Regions from separate parts of the Janthinobacterium sp. OK676 genome, predicted to be linked through region 2. Evidence: predicted binding sites of a transcription regulator. Region 2 holds the regulator's gene; the other holds the start of a gene.

Region 1 (14,710 bases), on a different contig from region 2:
TTGCGCAAACTTGCCAAGGCAGGCCAGATCAGCCAGGTGGTGCACGACCTGTTCTATCATCAGGCGGCGCTGGCCGAGCTGGCGCAACTGGTGCGCACCCTGACCGAAAAAGCGGAGACGGACGACGGCCTGGCGCCCGGTTCCGGCGCCGTCGGCGCGGCCACCTTCCGCGACGCCAGCGGCCTGGGCCGCAAGCGGGCGATCCAGGTTCTGGAATTCTTCGACCGCGTCGGTTATACTCGCCGTGTTGGCAATGGGCATCTATTACGCCCGCAAGCGCTGTGGTCCGGCACCGCGGCCTTGCCCAACAGCTAGCTCAGGCACCGCGGAAAGCACACTCATCCGGTGATGTGGCCGGGCTTCAAACCCGGTGGAGGGCGTCAGACGTTCTCCCGTAGGTTCGACTCCTACTGTTTTCCGCCAGTTATTTTCTTCCCATTCGTCGCATATCCAGTATCCAGCGCCATCCCGGGCGGTCGCGCAGGCGGCGCTGGCGTCCGCTTCGCTTGTTCTATTTGGCAGGGCAGGTGCGAGCCTGTACCGGCAAGTGCGGCGGCTGAAGCAAAGCCTCTTTTTCCCAGCGCGCGATGACCAGCGGCGCGACGGCGTTGCCGAGCACGTTGAGGGTCGTCGTGCCGCTGTCGATGATCCGGAAAATGCCGGCGATCAGGGCCACGCCTTCCAGCGGCAGTCCGGCCGAGGCAAGCGTGGCGGAAAGGATGATGATGGCAAAGCCCGGCACGCCGGCCGCGCCTTTCGACGTCAGCACCATGGTGATCACCAGCATGGCCTGTTGCGCCACCGTGAGGTCGACGCCGTACAACTGCGCGATGAAGATGGTCGCCACGCCGAGGAAAATGGCTGCTCCATCCAGGTTGAAGGCGTAGCCGACAGGGACGACGAAGCTGACGATGCGGCGCGGTACGCCATAGGCTTCCAGCTTTTCCATCAACTGCGGCATGACGGCAGCCGATGCCGCGCTTGAAAAGGCCAGCAGCAATTCATCCTTGAAATAGCGTATCAGCCTGAAGATGTTTTCGCCGATCAGGTAGCAGATGCCGCCGAGCACCAGCAGCGCAAACAGCAGCAGCGCCAGGTACACCACGCCGATCAGCTTTAACAGCGGCAGCAGCGAAGCGAAGCCGAAACTGCAGACGGTCGCGCCTATCATGCCGAACACGCCTATCGGCGCATAGGCCATCACGATGCGCACCACCTTGAACATGGTATCGAGCATGCCTTGCAGGACTGCCAGGACCGGCGCGCTCCTTGCCTGGGGCAGGGAATTGAGGGACAGGCCGAACAGCACGGCAAAGAATAGTATCGACAGCAATTTCCCTTCCGACAGGGCCACGAAAATATTTTCCGGGACAATGTTCTGCACGATGAGCAGCGCGCCTTTGGGCGGCTCCATCCTGACGGCGGTGGCGCCATGGACCATGCCCGAAATATCGGTCCCCGTGCCGGGCTGGAATAAATTGGCCAGCAACAAGCCGACGACGATGGCCACGCTCGTGATGGCGAAAAAATAGGCGATCGATTTGAGCCCCATGCGGCCGAACGATTTGTTGTCGCCGCCGGCGATGCCCAGCACCATGCAGCAAAATACCAGCGGCACCACGACCATCTTCATCATCCTGATGAAAATATCGCCCAGGGGCTTGAGCACTTGCGTGCTTGCCCATTCCTGGTGCAGGGGATGCGTGTTGAAATACCACCCGACCAGTACGCCAAGACCCAAGCCCATGGCGATTTGTGCAACCAAAGAAATCCGTTTCATGCCTGTCCCCATTTTATTGTATGGCAATTGGACACGGGCCGAGACCCGTGCCGCCGGTATCACTTGGCGAACAGCTGATCGATGTTCTGGAAGGCCTTGAATTCCAGGGCGTTGCCGCACGGATCAAACAGGAACATGGTGGCCTGCTCGCCCACCTGGCCCTTGAAGCGGATGTAAGGCTCGATGGCGAACTTCGTGCCGAAGGTTTTCAGGCGCGCGGCCAATGCCTCCCATTCGTTCCAGCCGAGCACGACGCCGAAGTGCGGCACCGGCACATCATGCCCGTCGACGGGATTCGAATGCACGTGTTCCTGGGAGGCCGTCTTCGGGTGTTCATGGATGACCAGTTGATGGCCGAAGAAGTTGTAGTCCACCCATTGCACGCTTGATCGGCCCTCTTCAAGACCAAAAATGTCGCCGTAAAAGCGGCGTGCGGCCGGCAAGTCGTAGACGGGAATGGCGAGGTGAAAGGGGGAAAGGTTCATGTGGAAGTCTCCTGTTGGTGTGTGATGGATGCCGCCGTTCAGCAATGTGCGAGGAAGTCCATGCCGCGGCTCAAGTATTGTAGAATCTCGCAATGGAAAAAATAATCAATATATTTTTTCCATAAACACAAACAGGATTGATGAATGATACGAGAACTCAAAACCCTGGTCTCGGTCGCGCGCGAGGGCACGTTTGCGGCAGCCGGCGACAAGATCGGCCTGACGCAAGCGGCGGTCAGCGCGCAGATGCAGCGCCTGCAGGCTGAACTGGGCTTGTCGCTGTTCGACCGCGCGGGGCGCTCGGCCCGGCTCAACAAGATGGGACAGCAGATACTGGAGCAATCCCAGGAGTTGCTGCGCCTGTACGACAACCTGGGCTCCGCCAGCGCCGGCGCGCCCGCCGCCAAAGTGACCATAGGCGCCATCGCCTCGGTACAGCGCTCCTTCCTGCCGGATGCCCTGGCCACCCTGCACCAGCGCTTGCCCGATTGCCGCACGCGCGTTTTGCCCGGCTTGTCCATGGAGCTGCTGAACATGGTCGATGCCGGTGAAATCGACATGGCGCTCATCATTCGCCCGCCTTTCGCACTGCAGAGCGATTTGCGCTGGACCACGCTGGCGCGCGAACCGTTCCGTTTGATCGTGCCACGGGACGTGCCCGGCGACGACTGGGTGGAGTTGCTGTCGCAGCAGCCTTTCGTCCGCTATGACCGCGCCTCGTTCGGCGGGCGCCAGGTCGACCGCTTCCTGCGGAAAATGCATTTGCCCTTGCGCGAAGTGTGCGAAGTCGACGAACTCGATGCGATCGTCAAGCTGGTGGCCAATCGCGTCGGCGTCGCCTTGCTGCCGCAGACTGCCGCCCACCGGCGATGGCCGGCGGCAGTACGCGTTGTCGACCTGGGGCCGCACACCTTCCATCGCGATATCGGCCTGGTACGCCGCTCCCAGGCAAGCCTGAGCGCTCCCGCGCGCATGCTGGCGGAGCTGGTGGCAAAACATGTCCACGGGACCACCGCCGACTGAAGCCGGGAGGAGGCAGGTCAGGTAGCGGCTTGTTCCTGGCGACAGGTCGTTTCGACACCAATCCGCAACACACTCGATGAGAATCCCGTGCTTTTGATACGAATGACGGGGCGATTCCAGTTTCTATTCCGGCATAACTGCGGGCCGGTGGTAACATCGGCTGGAATCCTGTGGCAGAAGAAAGCAAGCATGAAACAAGCAAGCATGGCGCGGCTGCTGGCAGTGGCGCTGCTGATGCCGGCGCTGGCCGCGGCGGCCGACGTGCGCATCGTCGGCGAGCATTTGCCGCCCTCGAGCATGATGGAAGGCAATGTCGTCGTGGGACGCGAAACGCTCAAGGTGCGCGACATCATGGCGCGCGCCGGTGTTTCCTACAGCATCGAGCTGCTGCCGTGGAAGCGCGCGTATGCGCAGGCGCTGCGCGAGCCCGACACCTGCATCTATTCCACCAGCCGCACGCAGGAGCGCGAAGCGCAATTTCGCTGGATCGGCCCCCTCAACGAAGCGGAATGGATACTCTACGGCCTGGCCGAGCGACACCTCACACTACACACGCTGGCCGATGCACGCGGCCTGGTGATCGGCACGGTGCTCGGCGACGCGCGCGACGACTACCTGCGCCAGCGCGGCATGACCGTGGCGCCCGTGACGCAGGAGTGGCTCAATCCGCAAAAGCTGCTGCTGGGGCGCATCGACCTGTGGGCCGTGGGCATGGCCGTGGGCAGCAAGCCATTTGTGGGCAAGGAATGGGCGGGCAAGGTGGTGCCGCTGCTGACTTTCAACCGCGTGCAGACCTACCTGGCCTGCAACAAGCAACTGCCCGAGGCGCAGGTGGCGGCCATGCAGCGGGCGGCGGCGGCCATGCGCCGCGACGGCAGCATGGCGCGCGAACAGCTGCGCTGATTCAGTGCGCTGATTCAGCTTTCCAGCCACTGGCGCACGCAGTTGCGTCCTTCGCGCTTGGCCTGGTACAGGGCCTGGTCCGCGTGGCTGTAGGCCGTCTCGAAAGGGGTGCCGGCGCGGTTCCAGCTCAGGCCCACGCTGACGGTGATGGCGCGCGTGATGGGCGCCGCATGGCGCTGGCGCCCGACGGTGTCGCAGATGCGCTGCGCCACTTGCGCCGCGTCGTCGCGCGAGGAGGTGGGCCAGACGACGGAAAACTCTTCGCCGCCGACCCGGCCGATGGCCGTCTCCTGTCCCAGCAACCCTTTCAGACAGTCAACCACGGCCTGGATCACGCCGTCGCCGGCCGGGTGGCCGAAGTCGTCGTTGACCTGCTTGAACAGGTCGATATCGAGCACGATCAGCGCCATGTCGCCCTGCGCCAGGCAGCGCGACGCGTGGTCGATCACGGCGCCACGGTTCAGGGCGCCCGTCAGCGGATCGTGCGTGGCGCGGTATTCGAGCTGGCCGGCCAGGGTTTGCAATTGGCGGTTCAGCAGATGCATGTCGCGCTCGGCGCGGTCGCTGCGGCCGATCAGGCGCCGCGTCTCGCGCATCAGCCGTTCGTAGTGGATGATCAGCTCACCGAGCACGCGCCGCTGTTCCGCGCCCGAGGCGTTGGCGTCGGCGTGCATGCGGCGGGCGGCGGCCAGCGCCGCCGCTTCCACGGTGAACAGGTCGGGCTCCAGGCCGGACTCGGAGAGGGCGGCGCGCATGCCCTAGCTGCCTTGCACGGGATGGTCGTGGAAGTCCAGCGCCGTGAAATCCTGCTGCAGTTCCTCGCCGAATTCCAGGATGGTGTCGTCGTCCTCGTCGTGGTACCAGTTCAGGCGCACATGGTTGCCATCGATGGCTGCCTGGTTCAGGGTGTCGAACAGGGTAAACAGCATCTTCGTGCTCGAGCTGTTGAAGTAGGCCAGCGAGACGTTGACGGTGATGGCCGCTTCGCGGCAGCCTTCCAGGTAGGCGCGCACGGAGGCGATCAGCGGGCCATAGAAGGCGGCCGCGTTTTCCGGATACGACTCGCCCTTGATCGACAGGGTGTGCTGCTCGAAACGGAAGTCGATTTCGGGCGAACTCGGGGTCGCGGCGATGAACAGTGGTGACGGTAATTGCATATGCTTTCCTGAGTCGGCTCTTTCAAATGATGGCTTTGATGCAGAAGATGGTGTGGCCCGGTTCCTGGGGATCCTGGACGAATTCGAATTCCAGCGGCTCGCTGGCGTCGCGCGCCATGGTGAGAAAACCCAGGCCCGCGCCCTTGCTGTCGGCCGGCGCTTCCTCGCGCAGGGCCTTTTTATAGGCCAGGCGGATTTCCTCCATCGTCATGGTGTGCAGCGGCTCCAGGCGGGCGCGGATCTGCGCCACGTTGTCCGTCGAGACGGGGTTGGCGCACAGCAGAAAAAAGCTGTCGCCGCGCGTGCCGATGCAAAACGAGCCGCGCCGCATCTGCTGGTCCAGCTGCGCGTCGGGCGTCAGGCTGTCGGCGGAATAGTGCATGATGTTTTGCGACATCTCGATGAACGAGGAAAAGATGCGCCGCCGCGTGGGCCCGGCCGCGCCGGCCGTATCGAGGCGCGCCTTGATGGTTTCGGAAATGGCGTTCACCACGTGCTGCGAGAAATAGCCCACGTAAAAAAAGATGATGTTGCGCTTGCGCGCCACATCCCAAAACTCGTTGAATTCTTCGTACAGCACGTCCGTGCTCCTGGCTAGCCGGTGACCCGGTGTCTTGTTGATAAGGTGGCTCGATGGGGCCAAAACTACAGGCGGAAACAGAAAAAGGTCAGGTCGTCGCGGCGCGGCTGCGCTCCCTGCCACGCGGCACTGTCCTGCAGCAGCGCCGCCGCCACCGCGCCGGCGGGAGCGTCGCGCCGCGCCAGCAGCTGCTCGCGCATGCGCCGCTTGCCGTAGGCGATGTCGCGCGCGCCGCCGATCTGGTCGAGCAAGCCGTCGGTGGTGAGGAACAGCAGGCTGCCGGGGGGTATGGCCAGCGTCTCGTTGTGCCAGCAGTAGCCGGCCGGCGTGTCGACATAGCCCACGCCCATGCGCGCGCCGTCGATGGCGCGCACGGCCTCTTCACCCGGCGCCACCACGTGCAGCGCCAGTTTCGCCCCCGCGAAACGCAGGCTGGCGCTGGCCGTGTCGTAGCACAAAAAGGCGCAATCCATGCCGTCGTTCGAGCCCGCGTGGCCGGCGGCTTCGCCGCCGCCCGCATCCTGGCCCAGCAGGGTCTTGATGGCGCGGCTGACGGCGCCGATCAGGGCCGCCGGATCATGCGGCCCCAGTTCGCGCAGTGCCTGGCTCAGGGCCGACGAGGCGATCAGGGTCATGAAGGCGCCCGGCACGCCGTGGCCCGTGCAGTCGGCGATGGCGGCGAACCAGCCGCCCGCATGGCGTTCGAAAAAGTAGAAGTCGCCGCCGACGACGTCGCGCGGCTGCCATTCCAGATGCGCGTCGGGCAGGGTGGCGCGCAGTTCCGCATCGGAGGTGCGCAGCCGGGCGCGCTGGATCACGCTGGCGTAATCGATGCTGTGCATGATCTGCCGGTTCTTTTCCGCCTGCATGGTGGCCACCACGTTCATCAGCTGCAAGCCGAAACCCACGCCAGCCAGCGCGCCATCCTCGGTGATGATGAAACCGTCGGCCAGCGCCTTCTCGCCCGCTTCGACGGCGCGGAAGGTGAGGTCTTCGATGCTCATGGCGCCATCGACGATCAGCGGCTCCTTGTCCATGAAGGCGATGCAGCTCTTCTTGCCATACACCTCGTGATAGAAGGGCTTGGACATCTGCGACATGAAGATGTTACGGCTGATCAAGCCGATGGGTTTGTGCTGCTCCGTGACGGGCAGGCTCATCATATCGCGCCGTTCCGTGAACAGTTCCAGCACGGCGAAATTGCTGGCGTCGGCCTGCACGGATTCCGTGGGAATGCACAGGTCGGCTGCCACGGACGTGCGAAAACGGGGAAGATGCAATCGAGAAGCGTTGAACTCCACAGCGGCTACCTTTAGATGACGATCGGACCCTTGTTGTCGCGAGAGCAAGGCGACTGACAAACAGGCAATATCATCATGGTAGCCTTTGAATATGACGGCTTGATTACGAGCTTGTCAAAACCGTATGCAAGATGGCTGCATGGCAAGCAAGTTACAGGCGCCGGGCCAGCGCCTGCGCCTGTTCCAGCCAGCGCGCGCGCTGCGCTTCGGTGGAATCGATCATGGGGCCGAAACTGGCCACCCTGACGGGCTTGACGCCGCAAAATTCCAGCGTCGTCTTGCGCAGCTGGTGGATGCCGGGCATGTGGTAGACCCAGCGGAAATACCAGGGCGGCGTATCCATCGCCACCAGCAGCTGGGCCGTGCGGCCCTTCAGCAGCTGTGCCGGGAAGGCCTTGCCCGGGCGATACTTGAAGGCAAAGCCCGGCAGGAAGACGCGGTCGACGAAGCCTTTCAGCAGGGCCGGCGCGCCGCCCCACCAGATCGGGTAGGCGAACACCAGGTGTTCGGCCCAGTTGATGGCTTCCTGCGCCGCCAGCAAGTCCGCTTCCAGCGGCTGCACCTGGCGGTAGCCCTCGTGCAGGTTCTGGTCGAAGTCCAGCTGGCCCAGGCGCAGTTCGCGCACGGTGTGGCCTGCGTTGCGGGCCGTGGCGGCGTAGGCCTCGGCCAGGGCGGCGCAAAAGCTGTCGCTGGACGGGTGGCCGAGGAGTATCAAAATGCGCTTGGGTGTCGTCTTGGTCATGATGCAGGCTGTCCGTTAAAGAAGAGCTTGCATGCTAAAGCCTGCCCCTAGTGGCAGAGTCAAGCGGCCTCTTGCAGACGCTGGCGCGCCAGGCAGTCGCCGATTTCCGTGCCGATGTCGGCCAGTTGCGCGTCGAGCTGGCGCAGGCGGGCGATATCCTGCCGCACCTGCGCGCGCTTGGCGGCGATGTGCTGCGACAGGGCGGCCCAGTCCGTGTCGTCGCCGGCCAGGACGGGCAGCAGTTCGGCCAGGCGGAAGCCCAGCACCTGCGCCTGGCGTATCAGTTTGACTTGCGCCAGGTCTTGCTGCGTGTAGACGCGATAGGCGCCCGAGCGGCGCACGTCGCCCAGCAAGCCCAGCGCTTCATAGTGGCGCAAGGCTTTGGGCGAGGTGCCCGCCAGGCGGGCGATTTCTCCGATGTACATGGGCGATCCTTTTTCAAGCTTGGGCGAATCTTACCGCAAGGCAGCGGCACCCAGATACCCGATGCACCCTCAGACCCGGCGCGGCGGGATTTTCTTGGCCGTGCACTCGGCGCAGGTGCCGTACAGCGACAGCGCGTGCTCGTGCAGCACGAAGCCCCGTTCGGCGGCGATTTCGTTCTGGCGCAGCTCGATCCCTTCATCGACGAATTCATCAACCTTGCCGCAACCGGTGCAAACCAGGTGGTCATGGTGCTGGCCTTCGTTCAGTTCGAAGACGGCGTGGCCCGATTCGAAGTGGCGGCGAAACAAAATGCCCGCTTCGGCAAACTGCATCAGCACGCGGTAGATGGTGGCCAGGCCCACGTCGATCTTTTCGGCCAGCAAGAGCTTGTAGACATCGTCCGCACTCAGGTGCTTGATGCCCCCTTCTTGAAACAGCTGCAGAATCCGCAAGCGGGGGATGGTCACTTTCAAGCCCGATTCACGCAGTTCCCTCAATATATCCATGTCTCCCATTCCTTTTGTAGTCGTCTAGCGAGGTCATTCATTATATCGCAAATGATAATCATTACTATTCTCATTTGTATGGTGTGCGTCAGACTTGCTGTTGCTTCTGATATCCACTTTTGCAGAGTGCACGGTAAAATCGCCGTACTGTGCAGTAATGAATAACAATGGAGCAGGGCATGGATAGATTTGATGCGATGCGGATATTTACGCGCATTGTCGAGTTGCGCAGTTTCACGCGGGCCGCGCATGACCTCGGCTATCCGAAGGCGACCGTCACGCATGCGATCAAGCAACTCGAAGCGCGGCTGCGCGTGCGCTTGCTGCAGAGGACCACGCGGCAAGTGACGCCCACGCCCGATGGCGAGGCGTATTACCAGCGCTGCGTGCGCCTGCTGGCGGACCTGGAAGAAACGGAAGCCGTGTTCAGTTCGGCGGCGCGGCAGCCGGCCGGCAAGTTGCGCGTCGACTTGCACGCGACCCTGGCCATGCATTTCGTCATGCCCGTGCTGGACCGGTTCTGCGCCCGCTACCCGCTGATCGAGCTGGAAATCGGCATGGGCGACCGCCTCGTCGACCTGGTGCGCGAAGGCGTCGATTGCGTGCTGCGCGCGGGGGAATTGGGCGACTCGTCGATGGTGGCGCGCCGGGTGGCGCTGCTGGACCAGGTAACGTGCGCCAGTCCCGCCTACCTGGCCAGGCACGGCACGCCGGAGAATCTGGCGCAACTGGCGGGCCACCGCGCCGTCAATTTTTTTTCCGCCCAGACGGGCAAGGTCTGGCCTTTCGATTTCAAGGTGGATGGCCAGCGCCACAGCGTGGCCTTGCCGGGCACGCTGTCCGTCAACAATGCGGACGCGTATCACGCCTGCTGCCGCGCGGGCATGGGTCTGATCCAGGCGCCCCGTTATCACCTGGAGTCGGCGCTGGCGGCGGGCGAACTGGTGGAAGTGCTGGCCGAAATGCGTCCCGATCCCTTGCCTGTCTCCGTGCTGTATCCCCATCACCGGCAACTGTCGCCGCGCGTGCGCGTGTTTGCCGACTGGGTCGCCGGCCTGTTTGCCGAAGCGAATTGACGCGCTGCCGCATTTTCTTGACCTGGGCAAAGGAAAAAATCCCTCTGTTGATGCCATCTAGCACTATTTGATGTGGATCAAAGTTTTTGTTGCACTGCACTCTTAGACTTCGCAGCGTTACTTAACGACAAAAAGAGGGAACTAGAATGAAAAAGTCCGCAACTGCAGCAGCAATCGTCCTGGCCGCCATCGGCGCATTCGCCAGCAACGCAATGGCACAGGAAGGCCCATGGCTGGTCCGTGCGCGCGCCGTGCACCTCGATCCGGCCGATAAATCTGCTCCTGTTGGTGGCGTCGGCGCATCCGACCGTTTGACGGTCAGCAGCAAGACGATTCCTGAAATCGATATTTCGTACTTCTTCACCCCGAATATCGCTGCCGAGCTGATTCTGACCTACCCGCAAAAGCATGACGTCAAGCTCGACGGCAACAATATCGGTACCTTCAAGCACTTGCCGCCGACCCTGTCGCTGCAATACCACTTCATGCCTGAAAAACAGTTCAGCCCTTACGTGGGTGCCGGCATCAACTACACGAATATCTCGGACGTGAAATTGCTGAACGGCGCCGGCCGCCTGGAACACGACAGCTGGGGTTACTCGCTGCAAGCCGGTGTCGACTACAAACTGGATAAAAACTGGTCCCTGAACTTCGACATCAAGAAAGTGCAGATCCGCAGCGACGTCTTCATCGGTGGCGCCAAGGCCAGCGAAGTCAAGGTCGATCCTCTCCTGATCGGCGTCGGCGTCGGTTACCGCTTCTAAGTATAGGCATGCCCGCGCAGCGCGGGCGAAAAAAAAGGACGGCAACAGCCGTCCTTTTTTACGTTTCAAGCGTACCGTTTATTTTTTCAGCGTCTTTTCCAGCGCCAGCTGGTAGTCCGTCTTTTCGTAGCCGGCCAGGTATTTGTTCGTCGCGTCGAGGAAGGCGCGCGAGCGGTAGGCCGCTTCCAGGTCCTTGACCCATGGCTTGGCCTTGTCGGCCGTGCGGATGGCGACCAGGTTGATGTAGCTGTCCGAGATCTTTTCCACGGCGAGGGCCGAGGTCAGCTTCATGCCGGCGGCCAGGGCGAAGTTGCCGTTGACGAAAGCGTAGTCGGCGTCCGCCAGCGAACGTGGCAGCTGCGCCGCTTCCAGCGGCACCAGCTTCAGCTTCTTCGGGTTTTCCAGCACGTCGCGCTCGGACGCGCGCAGCGGGTCGACGTTCGGTTTCAGTTTGATCCAGCCCATCTTGGCCAGCATCACCAGCGCGCGCGCCTGGTTGGTCGGGTCGTTCGGCATGGTGATGGTGGCGCCGTTCTTGACGTCGGCCAAGGATTTTTGCTTGCCGCCGTACAGGCCGATCGGCATGGTCGGCACGGTGATCAGGGGGCTCAATGGCAGCTTGTTATCGGTGGCGAACTTGGTCAGATAGACGATGTGCTGGAACACGTTGGCGTCCAGCGAGCCTTCGGCCAGCGCGTAGTTCGGCTGCACGTAGTCGTTGAATTCCACGATCTTGACCTTGTAGCCCTGTTTTTCCAGGATGGGCTTGATGCCCAGCTTCAGCTGGTCCGAATACGGGCCGGAACTGGTGCCGATGACGAGTTCTTTCGGGTCCTTGGCGTGGGCGGCGGTGGCGAAGGCCAGGCTGGTGGCGGCGACGAGCAGGGTGCGGCGAATGTGGTTCATGCTTTTCCTTGTACTGAAATACTGAAGATGAATTAACGTTTGTCGAGGCGCTTGGCGATGCGCGTGCCGGCGAACTGGATGGTTTGCACCAGCACGATCAGGATGGCCACGGTGGCGACCATGATGTCCGTCTCGAAGCGGTAGTAGCCGTAGCGGATGGCCAGGTCGCCGATGCCGCCGCCGCCCACCACGCCGGCCACGGCCGAATACGACAGGAAGCTGATCGACAGCACGGTCAGCGCCAGCACGAGGCCGGAACGCGCTTCGACCAGCAGCACGCGGAAGATGATCTGCATTTCCGACGCGCCCATGGCGTGCGCCGCCTCGATCACGCCGCGCGGCACTTCGCGCAGGTTCTGTTCCACCAGGCGCGCCAGGTAGGGAATGGCGGCGAACGACAGCGGCACGCTGGCCGCCAGCGGGCCGATCGAGGTGCCCGCGATGATGCGCGTAAACGGCGTCAGGGCGACGAGCAGGATGATGAAGGGGAAGCTGCGTACGGTATTGACCAGCCAGCCGAGGATCATCGACAGCGGACGGTTTTCCAGCGACTGGCCTTCCGATACGAGGAACAGCAAGATGCCCAGCGGGCCGCCGACCAGGATGGCGGCCGTGAGGCCAATGCCCAGCATCGTCATGGTCTGGCCCAGCGCCACCCAGATTTCCGGCAGCAGGTTGATGACGTTATTGATCGATTCTTCAAACATGTGTTGCATCCTTCCATGCGGTGGCTTCAAACGCCTCGGTGCCGTAATAAGCCAGCTCGCGTCCCAGCGCCGTCTTGCGCGGGGTAGCCGTGTCGCTCAAGTCGAATTGTTCGGCGATGGCGCCTTTTTCCACGACGGCGACGCGGTTGCAGATGGCGCCCAGCACCGACAGCTCATGGCTGACGATGACGATGGTCACGCCGAGGCGCGCATTGATGTCGCGCAGGGTGTCGAGCAGGGCGCGCGTCGTTTCCGCGTCCAGCGCGGACGTCGGCTCGTCGCACAGCAGCACGTCGGGGTGGCTGGCCAGCGCGCGGGCGATGGCCACGCGCTGCTTCTGCCCGCCGGACAATTGGGCCGGATAGCTGTGCAGCTTGTCGGACAGGCCGACGAGCGCCAGGCACTCCTCGACCCGGGCGGCGATCTGCTCGCCCTTGGTCGTGCCATGGATTTTCAGGGGGAAGGCGACGTTGTCGAAGACGGTGGCATTCTGCAGCAGATTGAACTGCTGGAAAATCATGCCGATGTTCTGGCGCGCATCGCGCAAGTCGCTCTTGCTCAGGCTCGTCAATTCGCGCCCGGCCACGGTAATGGTGCCGCTGTCGGGACGCTCGAGCAGGTTAATCAGACGCAGCAGGGTCGATTTGCCGGCGCCGCTCTTGCCGATCAGGCCGAAAATATCACCGGGATAGACTTCCAGCGTGACCGATTTGACCGCGTGGAATTGTTCGCCTTTGGGCAGCGCGAAGGTCTTGTTCGCGCCATCGATGCGAATCACCGGCGTACGGTGGGATGTGGTCATGCAGTGTTTCCTTTTTTATTGGACCGTGACAGGCGCGCTTGCAGGGGCCAAATCGCCCAGCCTGTTACGTCGGTTGCGTAGTATACCTCCGATCGTGTTATTACTCCTACGACAGAATCTTGCTTTGAATATGCAAATAATGTCTATGCGTCCGTTTTCAAGTCAAAAAAGCGGGAAAGCGGCGTTCTTGCCGAATTTAATCGCGTGGAGGGGCGTGCGGGAGCCGCATCCTGGTGAAAAGTTCGCCGCGCCCTGCGGACGCCTCGCGGTACTTTTATGTGCGGTTCGGCTCACTTGCCGTTTCTTCGACGTGGACAGGGCCGTTTACTGCCCGCCATTGCCTGCTTCGCGGGCAGATTCTGCCCCGCTGGCGGCAGGGCCTTCCGGACGCCGCAGCAGGTAGACGAGCACGGCGATTTCCATGGCGCCCACCATGGCGATGACCCACCACGGCGGATGGCCCAGGCACATGGCGACAAAGCCGATGGCCATGCCCAGGCAAGCCATGGCCTTGCCGCGCCGCGAGACGGCGCGATGCTCGCGCCATTGGCGCAGCGGCGGACCGAAGCGGCGATGGTGCAGCAGCCAGTGTTCGAGGCGCGGCGAGGCGCGGCTGAAGCAGGCGAGGGCGAGGATGAGGAAAATCGTCGTCGGCATGACGGGCAGCATGGCGCCGATGATCCCCAGCAGCACCATCAGGGCGCCGGCGGCCGTCCACGCCCAGCGGCGCAGGCGTGCGCCATGCGCTTCAGGCAGCGGCGTCCGGGCGTGCGGTTGCCGCATCAGGCGAGGGCGCCGGCTGTGGGGCCGTGGCCGCGGAGCGGGGAGGCGGCGGGAAGCGCCTTCAAGGTGCGCATAGCGTGGCGGGTGTGGCGGGTGGCCGTCATGTTTTTTTCTGTGCTGTGTTCTGCTCTATTATGGATGAATCAAGGCGACGCTGCATGCCCGCCAGGGCCGTGATGATAGCAATCCCGGAGAATAATAACAAGAATCATTCTCATTTGATGATCTGATAACGCTGGATATTTTTGGCAATGCAGACAATAATCGGCAGCAGAAGACGCCGTCACGGACATCGCTGCCGTTATTATCGAATTTTTCGATGCTAACTAGGTATATTTTTCGTTTTACATCGATCTTCATGCCATGCATAATCTGTTGCAACTGAAGCCGGACAATCAGCCGCAGCGCTTCCCGCCTGCAGCTGCTTGCGGTTTTGACATCCTCCACTCCTATCAGGAATCCATCATGAAAAAACTGCTCGCTTTTATCGCCGCCGCCGGCTTCTCCCTGTCCGCTTTTGCCGCTCCTGAAGTCTACGTCATCGATGGCAGCCACACTTTCCCCCGTTTCGAGTACACCCACATGGGCTTCTCGACGCAGCAAAGCCGTTTCAATAACACCACCGGCAAGGTCACGCTGGACCGCGCCGCCAAGACGGGCGCCGTCGAAGTGCTGATCGACACCAAATCCGTCGACACGGGTTCGACCCTGTTCAACTCGCACATCCAAGGCGAAGACTTCCTCGACACGGCCAAGTATCCGGTCGCCA
Region 2 (14,710 bases):
CCTCGGTGGCGAACGCGGCGCGGATCAGGCGTTTCGTGCCCAGGGTGCCCACGGAGCCGCGCACGCTGTGCAGGATGCGCGCCACGTCGCTGTGGCGGCCGGCCTGCAACGCCGCTTCTGCGTCGCGCACGGGCGTCATGCCCTTGTTCAGCGCGTCTTCGACCATGCGCCGCAGCACGCCGCGCCCCTTCGCGTCGCGTCCCATCACGCGCATCAGCGGCGCCATGGAAAACACTTCCTCATCGGCGACGCGCGCCGGTTCGGCCGCCTGCACTGGCGGGCGCTTGGGCAGGTGGCGCAGGATGACTTCCATCATCTCTTCCACCACGACGGGCTTGGCGATGAAATCGCTGATGCCGGCCGTCATGCAGCGCTCGCGTTCGGACGCCAGCACGCCGGCCGTCATGGCGATCACGGGCAGGCTCAGGCGCAGTTCCGTGCGGATGATGTGGGTGGCGCTGAAGCCGTCCATGACGGGCATCTGCATGTCCATCAGCACGATGTCGTAGCGCAGCGCTTCCGTGCGCAGCCGCTCCACGGCCTGCAAGCCGTCGCCCACCACGTCCAGGGTGGCGCCCATGTGTTCGAGGATGCCGCGCGCCACGGCCTGGTTCAAATGATTGTCTTCCACCAGCAGGAAATGCACGCCGGCCAGTTCCGTGCCCAGCGGCTGGTGCAGGATGCGCTGCTCGCCGCCGTCGTTCTTCGTGATCAGCGCCTGGTGCAGGGCGTCGAACAGGCTCGATCCCGTGATCGGTTTCATCAGCACGACGTCGGCCTCGGCCGCGCTGGAGATTTCCTCGAGGTGATTGCGGGCGAAGGCGTTGACCATCACCACGATGGGCTGGCGCTGGCCGCTGGCCGCCTGGCGGATGGCCTTGGCCGTGGCCAGGCCGTCCATGACGGGCATGTGCCAGTCGGCCAGCACGACATCGTACGGTTGCTGCTGCGCCAGGCGCTCGCGGTACAGTTCGATGGCGGCAAAGCCGGAGTCCACTTCGTCGGCCAGCCAGCCCCACGCCTCGATCAGTTTCACGATCAGTTCGCGCGTGGTGCGGTTGTCGTCGGCCACCAGCAGGCGCAGCTGTCCCAGCGCCGGCGTGCGCCGCGTTTCGGCCGGTTGCGCCAGCATCTCGAAGGGCACGCTGAACCAGAAGCGGCTGCCCTTGCCTTCGCTGCTGGCGACGGCGATGTCGCCGCCCATCATGTGGATCAGCTGCTTGCTGATGGCCAGGCCCAGGCCCGTGCCGCCGAAGCGCCGCGTGATGCTCTGGTCGCCCTGCGAAAACGCGGCAAACAGCTGCTGTTGCTGCAATTCCGTCATGCCGATGCCCGTGTCGCGCACTTCGAAGCGCAGCCAGGCGCGGCCGTTTTCGCTTTCGGCCAGGCTGACGGCCACCACCACTTCGCCGTTCTCGGTAAATTTGATGGCATTGCCGGCCAGGTTGACGAGAATCTGCTGCAGGCGCTGGGCGTCGCCCACGAGGCGCCGCGGCACGTCGGGCTCGACGGCGATGGCCAGTTCCAGCTCCTTTTCGCCCGCATTCATCGTCATCGTCGTGGCCAGGGTATTCATGACTTCGTCGAGGTCGAATTCGACGGGCGACAATTCCATGCGGCGCGCCTCGATCTTCGAATAGTCGAGCACGTCGTTGAGGATGCCCAGCAGCGACTGGCCCGCCACGCGCACCATGGTCAGATACTTGCGCTGTTCCGTATCGAGCTTGGTATTGCCCAGCAAATACACCATGCCCAGCACGGCATTGAGGGGCGTGCGGATTTCATGGCTCATGTTGGCCACGAAATCGCTCTTCGCGCGGTTGGCCGCCTCGGCCCGGTCGCGCTCCTGCTCCAGCTCGGCCGCGCGCGATTCGAGTTCCTGCTGCAGGCGGTCGCGTTCGCTCATCAGGCCGTTGAACGCTTCCGTCAGTTCGCCGATCTCGTCGCGCTGCCGCACCGGCACGGGGGTGAAACGGCTGCCGCTGGTGCGCAGGGCCAGCAGGGTGTCGCGCAAACGCACCAGCGGCGACAGCAGGCGCACGGTGACCCAGCCCAGAACGGCAGCGGCCAGCAGCGAGGCGAGGATGCTCCACAGCACCAGCCGGTACAGCACGCCGTCGAACGGTTCGAAGGCGTCGTCGACGGGCAGCGAGGCGGCCAGCAGCCAGTTCACCGATTTCAGGCGCTTGAAGCTGTTGACGGCCGTGACGCCGCGGCTGTTGGTGCTGACCATGCTGCCTTCGCCATCTTCCTTCAATAGCTGGGTGGTGGTCGGGTTGGCGTTCGGCTGGCGCGGCTGCAACAAGCGGCTGGTATCGGGGTACAGCACGTAGCGCGGCACGGCGCCGCGCGTGAGGATGAAGTAATAGCCGCTCTTGCCGATCTTTTCCGTGCGCAGACGTCCCAGCAGATTGTCCTTGTACAGGCGCAGCACGCCGATCACCACGCCGGCCACCTGGCCATCGGCGGCCAGCACGGGCGCCACCATCTGCACGATGGGCATGCCGCTCGACTTGCCCAGCATGGGTTCCGTGATCATGGGCTGGCGCGTGCGCAGGACGGTCTGGAAATACTCGCGCTCGGCGACGTTGATGCCGGCGCGCCCCGCCACTTCCGGCATGTCGGCCACGACAGCGCCCTGCGCATCGAGCACCAGCACGTCGTCGAACAGCACCAGCATCGAGCGGCGCGAATAGTATTCGCGCAATTGGGCCGGCTGGGCGATCAATTCCGGCGGCTGCTGCCTGGCCGTCAGGGTGACGATCTGCAGCAGCATGCCCAGTTTGTCGTCGAGCTCGGCTGCGGTGCGGCTGATCAGGGAAGACTGCTGGCTCAGCAGTACTCGCGTGAAGTCGTCGCGCATGTGCCGCACCTGGATCATGGTGACCAGCGCGATCATGGCGATCGAGGTCAGGCTGGTGGCCAGCGCGACTTTTGCTTTGATGCCGAGAGGCTTCATGATTTCCTTTTCAGTACCGGGCGGCACAGGCGGCAGATAATGCTGTTAGGAATTTTCCTATCAATACATCAACTTGGCAAGCGGCACCGCGCAAATGCCCCTCCCCGCATGGGCTTGTGACGATGTTGCCATATAATTAAAGGCTGGACGTCGTTTATTCGCCGAAATTACCGTGAAATTGGCACACGGCAACCCTGTATGCAGTAAACTTGTTGTTGCATTTTCTAAAAGGTACCGACATGACTGAAGCGCTACTCACTCCAACCTTGCCCACAGTAACCGTGGAAGCGTTGCGTGCGCGATGCTCGACCTGCAGCATGCATCAATTGTGCCTGCCGATGGGCCTCGATGTGGGCGACATGGACAGGCTGGACCAGATCATCGGCCGCCGCCGCAAGATCGTGCGCGGCGCCTCGCTGTTCCGCATCGGCGACTCGTTCCAGAACCTGTACGCGATCCGCCTGGGACACTTCAAGACCTATCAGATCAATCCCGGTGGCGAAGAGCAGGTGACGGGTTTCCAGATGGCCGGCGAACTGCTGGGCATGGACGCCATCAGCGCCGACCGCCACCACTGTAATGCGGTGGCGCTGGAAGACAGCGAAGTGTGTGAAATCCCGTTTTCCAGCCTGGAACAATTGCTGGGCAATATGCCGACCCTGCTGCGTCATTTCCACCGCATGATGAGCCAGGAAATCACGCGCGAGCAAAGTGTCATGCTGTTGCTGGGCAATATGCAGGCGACGCAGCGTTTTGCCGCCTTCATCGTCAACCTGGCGTCGCGCTACGAGGCGCGCGGCTATTCGGGCAGCAATTTCCAGCTGCGCATGTCGCGCGAGGAAATCGGCAACTACCTGGGCCTGACCATCGAGAGCGTCAGCCGTTTATTGTCGAAATTCAAGAAGGAAGGCTGGCTGCGCGTGTCGAACCGCGAGATCGAGATCTTGCAGCCTGCCAAGCTGAAAGCCATTACGGCAGGCACGGACGTGTGTAAATAAGCTTTATAGCTCTTCATCCGCGCGCAGCGCGATGCTGCGTTGCACGGGCCAGGTCCAGATGCCGGACAGGCGCCACTCGCGCTTGTCGTTTTCCACCAGCACCTGCCAGCGGCTGCGCTCGAGCATCGGCAGGGCGACCGAGAAATTGCCGGCCGCATCGGGCCGCACCAGCAGCTTGATATCCTTTTCCGGCAGGGTCGCATGCGCCAGGTGCAGGAGCAAAGGAGCCTGATAGGCCTTGCCGAAGCTGTGCACGGAGCCGCTCAGGCGCGCCTGCGCCACGTCATACGACAGGCTCGTATCCATGGCCAGGTCGCTGGCGATCGTGTCGCGCTTCAAATCCTGGTTGATCGCCTTGCCCTGCTTGTAATAATCGCCCACCACCAGCGCGTCGGGCTGCGTAAACGCGATATAGCCCATGAAGCTGCCGACGACCACGGACAGGCCGGGGCCGATCATCAGCAGCCATGGCCAGCGGTGCTTGTACCACGGGGCAACGGGGGCTTGCAGTTTCAGACTGTCGGACATTTTGTTCTCCTTGGGGTCAGGCCCTTTGGGTCTGTCCCCAGCTTTTGCTTCTGGGTTGAAAATACAGTAAACCTACCGCATGTTGAATGCTACCCCTACGGCGAAATACCGGGGTCGGACCCAGAGGGTCCGACCCCGAATCAACATCACCGCGGCACGATGAAGACCGCGCTTTCGCGCACGTGCAGCGACGGGTCGTCCAGCGATTGCAATTCGATCGCAATCTTGTTCGAGCCCTTCTCGCCCACGCCGTGCGGCACGCGCAGGCGGATCGGCCAGCCCAGCGTTTCCGTCGGCTGCAAGGTCACTTCTTCGCGCGTCAGCAAGGTCAGGCCCGGCAAGCCGGAAGCGCTGATCTTGAAATGCTGGCTTTGCTCGGACGTGTTCATGATCTGCAGGCGGTAGACGTTTTCGATCATGCCGTCTTCCACTTCGCGTCCCATTGAACCGCGGTCGCGGATCACGTCCATTTTCAGGGGCGTGCGCAGGGCCAGCGAGGTACATACGGCGATGATGATCAGGGCCAGGATGGACGTGTAGATCAGCACGCGCGGGCGCATGGCGCGCTGGCGGATCTGCTTCGAATTGAAGTTGTTTTCCATCGCATGGTCGGTGCTGTAGCGTATCAGGCCACGCGGCCGCTCGACCTTGTCCATCACGCTGTTGCAGGCATCGACGCAGGCGGCGCAGCCGATGCATTCATACTGCAGGCCGTTGCGGATATCGATGCCGGTCGGACACACCTGCACGCACAGGGTGCAATCGATGCAGTCGCCCAGCTTGTCGTTGTTGCCGGCCTTCTTGCTCATGGCGCCGCGTGGTTCGCCGCGCTTGGCATCGTAGGTGATGATCAGGGTGTCCTGGTCGAACATGGCGCTCTGGAAGCGCGCGTAGGGGCACATGTATTTGCACACCTGTTCGCGCAGCCAGCCCGCGTTGCCGTAGGTTGCCAGGCTGTAGAACAAGACCCAGAACCATTCCCAGGGACCGAAATTGAGGGTGGTCACCTCGCGCGCCAGTTCCTTGATCGGCGTGAAGTAGCCGACAAAGGTAAAGCCCGTCCACAGGGCGATGGCGCCCCATACCAGGTGCTTGGCCGTCTTCTTGAAGGCCTTGCGCACGGACGGGCCCTGCCTGTCGAGGGCCATGCGCGCGCTGCGCGTGCCCTCGATGCGGCGTTCGACCCACAGAAAGATTTCCGTGTATACCGTTTGCGGGCAAGAAAACCCGCACCACACCCGCCCGGCAATGGCCGTGACGAGGAACAACAAATACGCACAGATGATCAGCAGGGCCGCCAGATAGATGAAATCCTGGGGCCACAGCACGACGCCGAAAATGTAGAACTTGCGCGTGGTCAAGTCGAACAGCAGGGCTTGCCTGCCGTTCCAGGTCAACCACGGCAAGCCGTAGAACGCCAGCTGGGTAAGCCATACGCATACCCATCGCCAGGTAGCGTAGCGTCCTTTGGCCTCGCGAGGGTAGATCTGCTCGCGGGCCGCATACATCTTGATGACTTGAGGTTCCATTACATCATTTCACGGGCGTCGGGGAATTCGACAGGCTCCAGACATACGCCGACAGCACGTGTACCTTGGATTCGCCCAGGAAATCGCTGAAGGCCGGCATGGTGTTGTTGCGTCCCTTGCGTACGGTTTCCATGATGGTATCGGCGCTGCCGCCGTACAGCCAGGTCTTGTCCGTCAGGTTCGGTGCGCCCAGCATCTGGTTGCCCTTCGCATCGGCGCCGTGACAGGCCATGCAGGCGCCGAACTTGGCCTTGCCCAGCACGGACTTGACGGGGTCCGAGGTGGAACCGGACAGGCTCAGCACATAATGGGCCACGTTCTCGACATCCGCTTCGGAGCCCAGGGCGGCGCCCATCGGCGGCATCTGGCCATTGCGGCCGTGCAGGATGGTGGTCTTGATGATGTCGGGTTCGCCGCCATACAGCCAGTCCTTGTCCGTCAGGTTGGGGAAGCCCTTGTTGCCGCGCGCATCCGAACCGTGGCATTGCGCGCAGTAGGTCAGGAACAGACGCTGGCCGATGGCCAGTGCCTGCGGATCGGCCGCCACCGTCTTGATGTCCTGGCTCAGGTACTTGTTGAACAAAGGACCGTAGTCGGCTTCCGCCTTCTTCAGTTCTTCCTCGTACTGGCCCGTCGATTTCCAGCCCAGGCTGCCGGCATAGGTGCCCAGGCCCGGATACAGGAACAGGTAAGCCAGCGCGAAGACGATGGTGATGTAGAACAGCCACATCCACCAGCGCGGCATCGGCGTATTGAGTTCCTTCAAGTCCTCGTCCCAGACGTGGCCCGTGGTGCCGTCGGCGGGGGCGCCGGCGGCCACTTTCACTTTCGACTGCGAGTACAGCAGCACGCCGCAGCCGATGATGCCCAGCAGGGACAGCACGACGATGTAGATATTCCAGAAGCCGTTGGTAAAGTCAGCCATGGTTGCGCTCCCCTTGTGCCGGCGCGGCATCGGCCGGATAGTCGAGCGCCTCGTCGGCGAACGGCAGGCGTGCCGCCGCATCGAAGTCGCCATTGCTGCGGCTGAAAGTCCACCACAGGATGCCCACGAACGTCATAAAGGAAACCACCGTCATGACGCTGCTGGCGCTGTCAAACAGGTTTTCGATTGCCATGCTAATTCCTTGTTTTGATTAATGTACCGAGGCCTTGCAGATAGGCGACCAGGGCGTCTTCTTCCGTCTTGTCCTGCAGCTGCGCGGGGCCGGCGGCGATCTCTTCATCGCTGTACGGCTGGCCCAGGCGTTTCAGGGCGCGCATCTTCGGCATGATCTCGTCGGGCACCAGTTTGGTCTTCGCCAGCCATGGATAGGCCGGCATGTTCGACTCGGGCACCACGTCGCGCGGGTTGTTCAAGTGCGTGCGGTGCCATTCATCGCTGTAGCGGGCGCCCACGCGGGCCAGGTCGGGGCCCGTGCGCTTGGAACCCCACTGGAACGGACGGTCGTAGACGAACTCGCCGGCGACCGAATAGTGGCCATAGCGTTCCGTTTCCGCGCGCAGCGGACGCACCATCTGCGAGTGGCAGTTGTAGCAGCCTTCGCGCACGTAGATGTCGCGGCCCGCCAGGCGCAGCGGCGAATACGGCTTCAGGCCGGCGACCGGCTCCGTCGTGCTCTTCTGGAAGAACAGGGGGACGATCTCGACGGCGCCGCCGATGCTGATCACCACCGTGACCAGGGCGATCAGCAGCCAGGGGTTTTTCTCAATCCATGCATGTGAAAATTTCATTTGCTTTTGCTCCTATCAGGCGTGCGCCGCGTTCAGTTCCGGAATGCGGGCGACGGGGAGTTTGCTGCCGCGCAGGGTCATCCAGGTGTTGTAGCCCATGATGCACATACCCGACAGGTACAGCAGGCCACCGGCCACGCGCACCACGTAGTACGGATACGTTGCTTTCACGCTCTCGACAAAGGTGTAGGTCAGGGTGCCGTCCGGATTGACCGCGCGCCACATCAGGCCCTGCATCACGCCGGCGATCCACATGGCGGCGATGTACAGCACGATGCCGATGGTGGCCACCCAGAAGTGCACGTCGACCAGGCGCGTGCTGTGCATCTGCGTGCGGCCAGCCAGGCGCGGCAGCAGGTAGTAGATCGAACCCATGGTGATGAAGCCCACCCAGCCCAGGGCGCCCGCATGCACGTGGGCAACGGTCCAGTCGGTGTAGTGCGACAGCGAGTTGATGGTCTTGATCGACATCATCGGACCTTCGAAGGTGGCGATGCCGTAGAACGACAGCGAGACGATCATGAATTTCAGGATCGGATCGGTGCGCAGCTTGTGCCAGGCGCCCGACAGGGTCATGATGCCGTTGATCATGCCGCCCCAGCTTGGTGCCAGCAGGACCAGCGAGAAGACCATGCCGATCGATTGCGTCCAGTCAGGCAATGCCGTGTAGTGCAGGTGATGCGGGCCCGCCCACATGTAGGTGAAGATCAGCGCCCAGAAGTGGACGATCGACAGACGGTACGAGTACACGGGGCGCTCGGCCTGTTTCGGGATGAAGTAGTAGACCATGCCCAGGTAGCCGGCGGTCAGGATGAAACCCACCGCGTTATGGCCGTACCACCACTGGATCATGGCGTCCTGCACGCCCGCATAGGCGGAATACGACTTGGTGAACGAGGCTGGCATGACGGCGCCATTGACCACGTGCAGAATCGTCACGGCCAGGATGTAGGCGCCGAAGAACCAGTTGGCCACGTAGATGTGCTTGACCTTGCGCTTGATCAAGGTACCGAAGAACACGATGGCGTAGGCGATCCAGACGACGGCGATGAGGATGGCGATAGGCCATTCCAGTTCCGCGTATTCCTTGCCGCGCGTCATGCCCATGGGCAGGGTGACGACGGCGCACAGGATCACGGCTTGCCAGCCCCAGAAGGTGAAGGCGGCCAGTTTGTCGGAAAACAGCCGCACCTGGCAGGTGCGTTGCACGACGTAGTACGAGGTGGCGAACAAGCCGCAGATGCCGAAGGCGAAAATCACCGCATTCGTGTGCAGCGGACGCAAGCGTCCGTATGTCAGCCATGGTATGTCGAGGTTCAGGGCAGGCCAGGCCAGCTGAGCGGCGATGATAACGCCAACCAGCATGCCGATGATGCCCCATACCACAGTAGCGACCGCGAATTGCTTCACGATCTTGTAGTTATAGTTCAGCGATTGATCCACAAAGACTCTCCCTGGAATTACTATTTATGATGGTGGCCAGAGAGTAAGTGTTTGACCGCGAAAAAACTTTGATGTGGATCAAAATTCCCCGGATGAAATAAGCGTAGCGAACTGGCATCGAAATAAAGCGGTATTTCGGTCAAATTACGATCAAAAAAGCCATACAAGATCCCTGCAATCTGGGCGGATTGCGGGGCAGACGCCGGCCGGGCCGGGAGCTCAGGGATGCGGTTCGCCGGGCGCCGGCGTCGTTGTCGTATCGTCGTCCTGCAGCACGCGCAGGCCCGGTCCGACGAGGTCGTCGAACTGGCCGCCGTCCGAGGCCGTGAAATACACCCACAGGGCGATGAAGACGACCACGACGCTCAAGGGGATGAGGAGATACAGTGCTTCCATGTTCAGGCTTTCCGCAGGCGCAGGGCGTTGGCGATGACGACGGCCGAGCTGGCCGCCATGCCGACGCCGGACAGCCATGGGTTCAAGAAACCCAGCGCGGCGGCCGGGATGGCCGTCAGATTGTACAGGGTGGCCCAGCCCAGGTTTTCGCGGATGATGCGCATGCTGCGCGCGGCCGTCTTGGCCGTGTCGAGCACGGATACCAGTTGGTTTGAGAGCAGTACCGTGTCCGCATGGGCCTGCGCCAGGGCGGCGCCGGAACCCATGGCGAAGGAAACGTCGGCGCCGCTCAGCACGGCCGCGTCGTTGATGCCGTCGCCCACCATCGCCACGACGGCGCCCGTCGCCTGCAATTGCTGCACGAAATCGAGCTTTTCATCGGGCAGGCATTCGCCGCAGGCCGTGTTGATGCCCAGTTCCGTCGCCACGCTTTGCGTCAGCGCTTCCTGGTCGCCGCTGAGCAGCACGACCTGCTTGCCGCGCCGCTGGAAATACGCGACCACGTCGCGCGCTTCCGGGCGCAGCGCGTCGCTGAGTAAAAAGCGCGTCAGCCAGCGCCCCTGCGTGCCCAGGTACAGCGGCGTCATGCCCTGCATGCCGACGGCCGTGTCGCCCAACGGCGGACCGGCGATGGCGGCAACGAAGGCCGCATTGCCCAGGCGATAGCGCACGCCGCCGACGATGCCTTCGAGGCCCTGGCCCTGCACTTCCTGCAGCTGTTCCGCATGCGTGCGCGGCGTTTCTCCCGCGGCGGCCAGGATCGCCTGCGCCAGCGGATGGGCGCTGCCCGCTTCCAGCGCGGCGGCCACCTGCAGGCAGTCGTCTTCCGTCATGCCGTCCAGGCCCTCGATCTGCTTCAGCACGGGCCGGCCCAGCGTCAGGGTGCCCGTCTTGTCGAAGACGATGTGGGTGGCGCGGTGCAGGGTTTCCAGCACGTGCGGCTGGACGATCAGCACGCCGCGCCGCAGCAGGCTGTCGGTGGCGGCCGCCAGCGCCGTCGGCGTGGCCAGCGACAGCGCGCACGGGCAAGAGACAACCAGCACGGCGATGGCCACGGGCCAGGCCTGCGACGCGTCGTGCCAGATCCAGAAGGCGAACACGGCGACGGCGAACAGCAGCAGGCCCAGGACGAACCAGGCGGCCACCTTGTCGGCCCATTGCGCGATCTGCGGCTTGCCGCTGCCGGCCCGCTCGATCAGTTTCAATAAATCGGAAAGCGTGCTTTCGCGCGCCGGCTTCAGCACGCGCAGGATGATCGCCGCGCTGGCGTTGATGGCCCCGCCTGGCACGCGCTCGCCCGTTTTGCGGCGCTGTGCCGCGCTCTCGCCCGTCAGCAACGACAAATCGAGCGCGCTCGTACCCTCGATGATGACGCTGTCGGCGGCGATCGCTTCGCCCGGCTTGACGAGAATGACGTCGCCCACGGCCAGGCTGCCGGCCGGCACCAGGGTGGTGGCGCGGCTGTCGGGGAAGCCCGCCATCAAGGACGCGGACGCGGGCAAGGCGTGCTGCAGCCGTTCCAGCGCGGAAGCGGCCTTGCGGCGCGCCTGCAGCTCGAAATAGCGGCTGCACAGCAGCAGGAAGATGAACATCGTGGCCGAGTCGTAATACACCTCGCCGCGGCCCGTGAAGGTCGCCACCACGCTGCCGAAGAAGGCCGCCAGGATGCCCAGCGCGACGGGTACGTCCATGCCCAGGGTGCGCGCGCGCAGGCTGGCCCAGGCGCCCTGGAAGAAGGGCATGGCGGAGTAACAGATGGCAGGCAGGGTCAGCAGCAAACTGGCCCAGCGCATCAGGCTGGCCATATTGTCGTCCAGGGTGCCATCCTCGGCGGCCAGGTAGGCGGGCGCCACGTACATCATCACCTGCATCATCGACAGGCCGGCCACGAACAGCTGGCGGCCCAGGGTCTTGCTGGCTTTTTGCAGGCGTTCGCCATGGCGCACGGCGTCATACGGATAGGCGGTGTAGCCGACTTGCCGCACGGCTTGCAGAATGTCGCCCGGCTCGCACTGCGCGCGGCTCCAGCGCACGTACAGGCGCTCCGTGGCGACGTTCAGGCTGGCCGCCTGCACGCCGGGCAGGCGCGTCAGCTGGCGCTCGATCAGCCAGACGCAGGCGGCGCAGCGGATGCCTTCGACGGACAGGGTCGCTTCGCAGCTGCTGGCGTCGCGCGCGAATTGCGCATCGTCATTGCTGTACAGGCGCAGTTCGGGCGGCACCATGGTCGCATCGGCCGCATTGACGGCATATTCGTCGCGGTCGCGGTAGTAGGCGCTCTGGCCGATGTCGACGATGGTTTGCGCCACCGCTTCGCAGCCGGGGCAGCACATGGCGCGCGGCACGTCGTCGATGGTGACGTTCCAGCTGGAACCGCTTGGCACGGGCAAGCCGCAATGGAAGCAGGCGGATGGTTGTAAAACAGCATTCATAGGATTGTTTTCAAGCGTCTTTTCATGGATGGCCCGTGACGCACAGGGCGTCGAGCCAGCCCAGCGAGACGCCATTGACGGCGCGCAGCAGGCCCAGCAAGCCAAAGCCCAGCACCAGCAAGCCGCTGGCGATGCGCACGGGACGGCGCTGCATCTGCGCGCGCAAGCGCGTGCCCAGCAAACCCATGCCCAGCAAAGTGGGCAGGGTGCCCAGGCCGAAGGCGGCCATCGTGGCCGCGCTGTTCAGGGCCGAACCTTGCATCATGGCCGTCAGCAGCGCGCTGTAGACCATGCCGCACGGCATCCAGCCCCACAACCCGCCCACGGCCAGCGCCTTGAACGGCGTATCCATCGGCATCAACGGTTTCAGCAGGGGGCGCACGCGGCGCCAGACGACGTTGCCGGCCGCTTCCAGATGGGCCAGGCCGCGCCAGGCATCCATCAGGTACAGGCCCAAAGCAACGAGCATCAGGTTGGCCAGCCAGTAGCCGGCCACTTGCAGGGAAGCCAGGTGCAGCATGCCCGCGCCCGCCAGGCTGCCCGCCAGGGCGCCGGCCAGCATGTAGCTGACTATGCGCCCGCCGTTGTAGGCCAGCACGCGCAGCACGTTCGATTGCAGGCTTGTCCGCAGCGCGGGCCGTGCCACGGCGATGGCGATGACCGGGCGCGCAGGCGCCGCCGGTGCGCCTGCGCCCAGCGACAACGCGCCCACGATGCCGCCGCACATGCCGATGCAGTGCACGCTGCCGGCCAGGCCGACGAGGAACATGGGCACGAGGCTGAGGGCGTTCATCGCGTGGCGCTACACCGTTTTCGAGTAGCGCAGCGGCTGCACCGCGTCCGGCGCGGCATTCGCGCGCGCCATGGTCAGGTAGCGGTCGAAGACCATGCAGATATTGCGGATCAGCAAGCGTCCTTTCGGCGTGACCGTCAACCAGTCTTCCTCGATGACGAGCAAGCCGTCACGCGCCAGTTCGCGCAGCTTTTCCAGCTCGCTGGCGAAGTAGCTGCGGAATTTCACGGGATGCGCCTGCTCGATGCTGGCGATCGACAATTCGAAATTGCACATCAGCATCTGGATGATGATACGGCGCAGCAAATCGTCCGTGTCGAGCTTGATGCCGCGCGCGATCGGCAGCACGCCTTCGTCGAGCTTTTCGTAGTACGCATCGAGCGTCTTTTCATTCTGGCTGTAGACGGCACCGACGGAACTGATGGCCGACACGCCGCAGGCGATCAGGTCCGCTTCCGCGCGCGTGGAATAGCCCTGGAAGTTGCGGTGCAAGCGGCCCTGGCGCTGCGCCACGGCCAGGTCGTCCGTCGGCTTGGCGAAATGGTCCATGCCGATGTAGACGTAGCCGGCGGCCGTCAGGCGCGCGATGCACAGGCCCAGCATGGCCAGCTTGGTGGCGCTGTCGGGCATGTCGGCGTCGAGGATGCGGCGCTGCGGCTTGAACAGGTGCGGCATGTGCGCGTAGTGGTACAGGGCGATGCGGTCCGGGCTGGCGTTGATCACCTTGCGCAGGGTTTCCGTCATCGTTTCCAGGTTTTGCTTCGGCAAGCCGTAGATCAGGTCGATGCTGATCGAGCGGAAACCGGCGTCGCGCGCCGCCTGCATGATGGCCACCGTTTCCGCTTCCGGCTGGATGCGGTTGACGGCTTTTTGCACGTCGGCGTCGAAATCCTGCACGCCCAGGCTGATGCGGTTGAAACCTTGGGCGCGCAGGGAAAACACGCGTTCGCGCGACACCGTGCGCGGGTCGATCTCGATCGAATACTCGCCGTCTTCATCGGACGCGAACTCGAAATGCTGGCGCAGATGCGCCATCAGTTCGTCCATCTGCTTTTCGCTCAGGTAAGTGGGCGTGCCGCCGCCGAAGTGCAATTGCTCGATCTGGTTCATGCCGGCAAACAGCTTGCCCTGCATGGCGATTTCCTGCTTCAGATAGCTGAGATAAGTGGCGGCCTTGCTGCGGTCTTTCGTGATGATCTTGTTGCAGGCGCAGTAGTAGCACAGGGTGTCGCAGAACGGCACGTGCACGTACAGCGACAGCGGACGGCGGCCGCCGCGCATGCGCAGGGCGGCCAGCGCTTCGAGGAAGTTGCCGTACCCAAAGTCCCCGTTGAAACGGTCGGCGGTCGGATAGGACGTGTAGCGCGGGCCGGACTGGCTCATCTTGCCGATGATGACCGGGTCGAATTCGACGACCGCATCCAGTTCGGCGGAAGCACTGCTGAGTAGTGTAGGCATGATGTGTATGAAGTCTTGAAAGGTTTAGGCGGCCAGGCGTTTCAGGGCGGTGGGCTTGCCGGCGTTCGCGGCGCCGCCCTTGCCGCCGGGCATGGCGACGCGGCGCGGTGGCGGCATCTTGCCGAAATTGAACAGGCTCACGGCTTGCGACAGGCTGGCCGCTTCTTCCGCCAGGCGGGTGGCCGCCGCGGCGGCTTCTTCCACCAGGGCCGCGTTCTGCTGCGTCACCTGGTCCATGTGGGCGATGGCCTGGTTGACCTGGTCGACGCCGATGCTCTGTTCGCGCGAGGCGATCGAGATTTCCTGCATGATGGCCGTCACCTGCTTGACGGAGCTGACCACCTGCTCCATGGTGGCGCCGGCGCGGTTCACCTGCAGCATGCCGGCGCCCACCTTGCCGACGGAAATTTCAATCAGTTGCTTGATGTCCTTGGCCGCCA

The links. Region 2 encodes FNR, which switches genes on or off when oxygen is low (the NO sensors DNR and NnrR bind a similar motif). Its sites were predicted from a motif close to TTGATNNNNATCAA; they were not measured.
Region 1: the regulator FNR is predicted to act here: its motif matches at 10,047-10,060, upstream of BLU39_RS14955 (OmpW/AlkL family protein).

Annotation. Positions count from the first base shown of each region.
Region 1 covers NZ_FNHA01000007.1:16,823-31,532, forward strand. Annotated here, with positions in the region: gene selB (selenocysteine-specific translation elongation factor) at 1-315, shown strand, start outside; tRNA gene BLU39_RS14890 (tRNA-Sec) at 328-423, shown strand; gene BLU39_RS14895 (cation:dicarboxylate symporter family transporter) at 512-1,780, opposite strand; gene BLU39_RS14900 (VOC family protein) at 1,840-2,265, opposite strand; gene BLU39_RS14905 (LysR family transcriptional regulator) at 2,410-3,288, shown strand; gene BLU39_RS14910 (substrate-binding periplasmic protein) at 3,478-4,191, shown strand; gene BLU39_RS14915 (GGDEF domain-containing protein) at 4,206-4,946, opposite strand; gene BLU39_RS14920 (DUF1987 domain-containing protein) at 4,950-5,348, opposite strand; gene BLU39_RS14925 (SiaB family protein kinase) at 5,371-5,928, opposite strand; gene BLU39_RS14930 (SpoIIE family protein phosphatase) at 5,994-7,208, opposite strand; gene BLU39_RS14935 (NAD(P)H-dependent oxidoreductase) at 7,381-7,971, opposite strand; gene BLU39_RS14940 (MerR family transcriptional regulator) at 8,031-8,396, opposite strand; gene fur (ferric iron uptake transcriptional regulator) at 8,466-8,903, opposite strand; gene BLU39_RS14950 (LysR family transcriptional regulator) at 9,083-9,979, shown strand; gene BLU39_RS14955 (OmpW/AlkL family protein) at 10,126-10,743, shown strand; gene BLU39_RS14960 (MetQ/NlpA family ABC transporter substrate-binding protein) at 10,822-11,649, opposite strand; gene BLU39_RS14965 (methionine ABC transporter permease) at 11,682-12,356, opposite strand; gene BLU39_RS14970 (methionine ABC transporter ATP-binding protein) at 12,349-13,158, opposite strand; gene BLU39_RS14975 (YbaN family protein) at 13,483-13,941, opposite strand; gene BLU39_RS14980 (YceI family protein) at 14,407-14,710, shown strand, end outside.
Region 2 covers NZ_FNHA01000018.1:55,494-70,203, reverse strand. Annotated here, with positions in the region: gene BLU39_RS26895 (response regulator) at 1-2,959, opposite strand, end outside; gene fnr (fumarate/nitrate reduction transcriptional regulator Fnr) at 3,199-3,957, shown strand; gene BLU39_RS26885 (FixH family protein) at 3,961-4,485, opposite strand; gene ccoG (cytochrome c oxidase accessory protein CcoG) at 4,632-6,014, opposite strand; gene ccoP (cytochrome-c oxidase, cbb3-type subunit III) at 6,019-6,939, opposite strand; gene BLU39_RS26870 (cbb3-type cytochrome oxidase subunit 3) at 6,932-7,132, opposite strand; gene ccoO (cytochrome-c oxidase, cbb3-type subunit II) at 7,134-7,748, opposite strand; gene ccoN (cytochrome-c oxidase, cbb3-type subunit I) at 7,764-9,191, opposite strand; gene ccoS (cbb3-type cytochrome oxidase assembly protein CcoS) at 9,411-9,587, opposite strand; gene BLU39_RS26850 (heavy metal translocating P-type ATPase) at 9,590-12,019, opposite strand; gene BLU39_RS26845 (sulfite exporter TauE/SafE family protein) at 12,042-12,812, opposite strand; gene hemN (oxygen-independent coproporphyrinogen III oxidase) at 12,822-14,270, opposite strand; gene BLU39_RS26835 (methyl-accepting chemotaxis protein) at 14,295-14,710, opposite strand, start outside.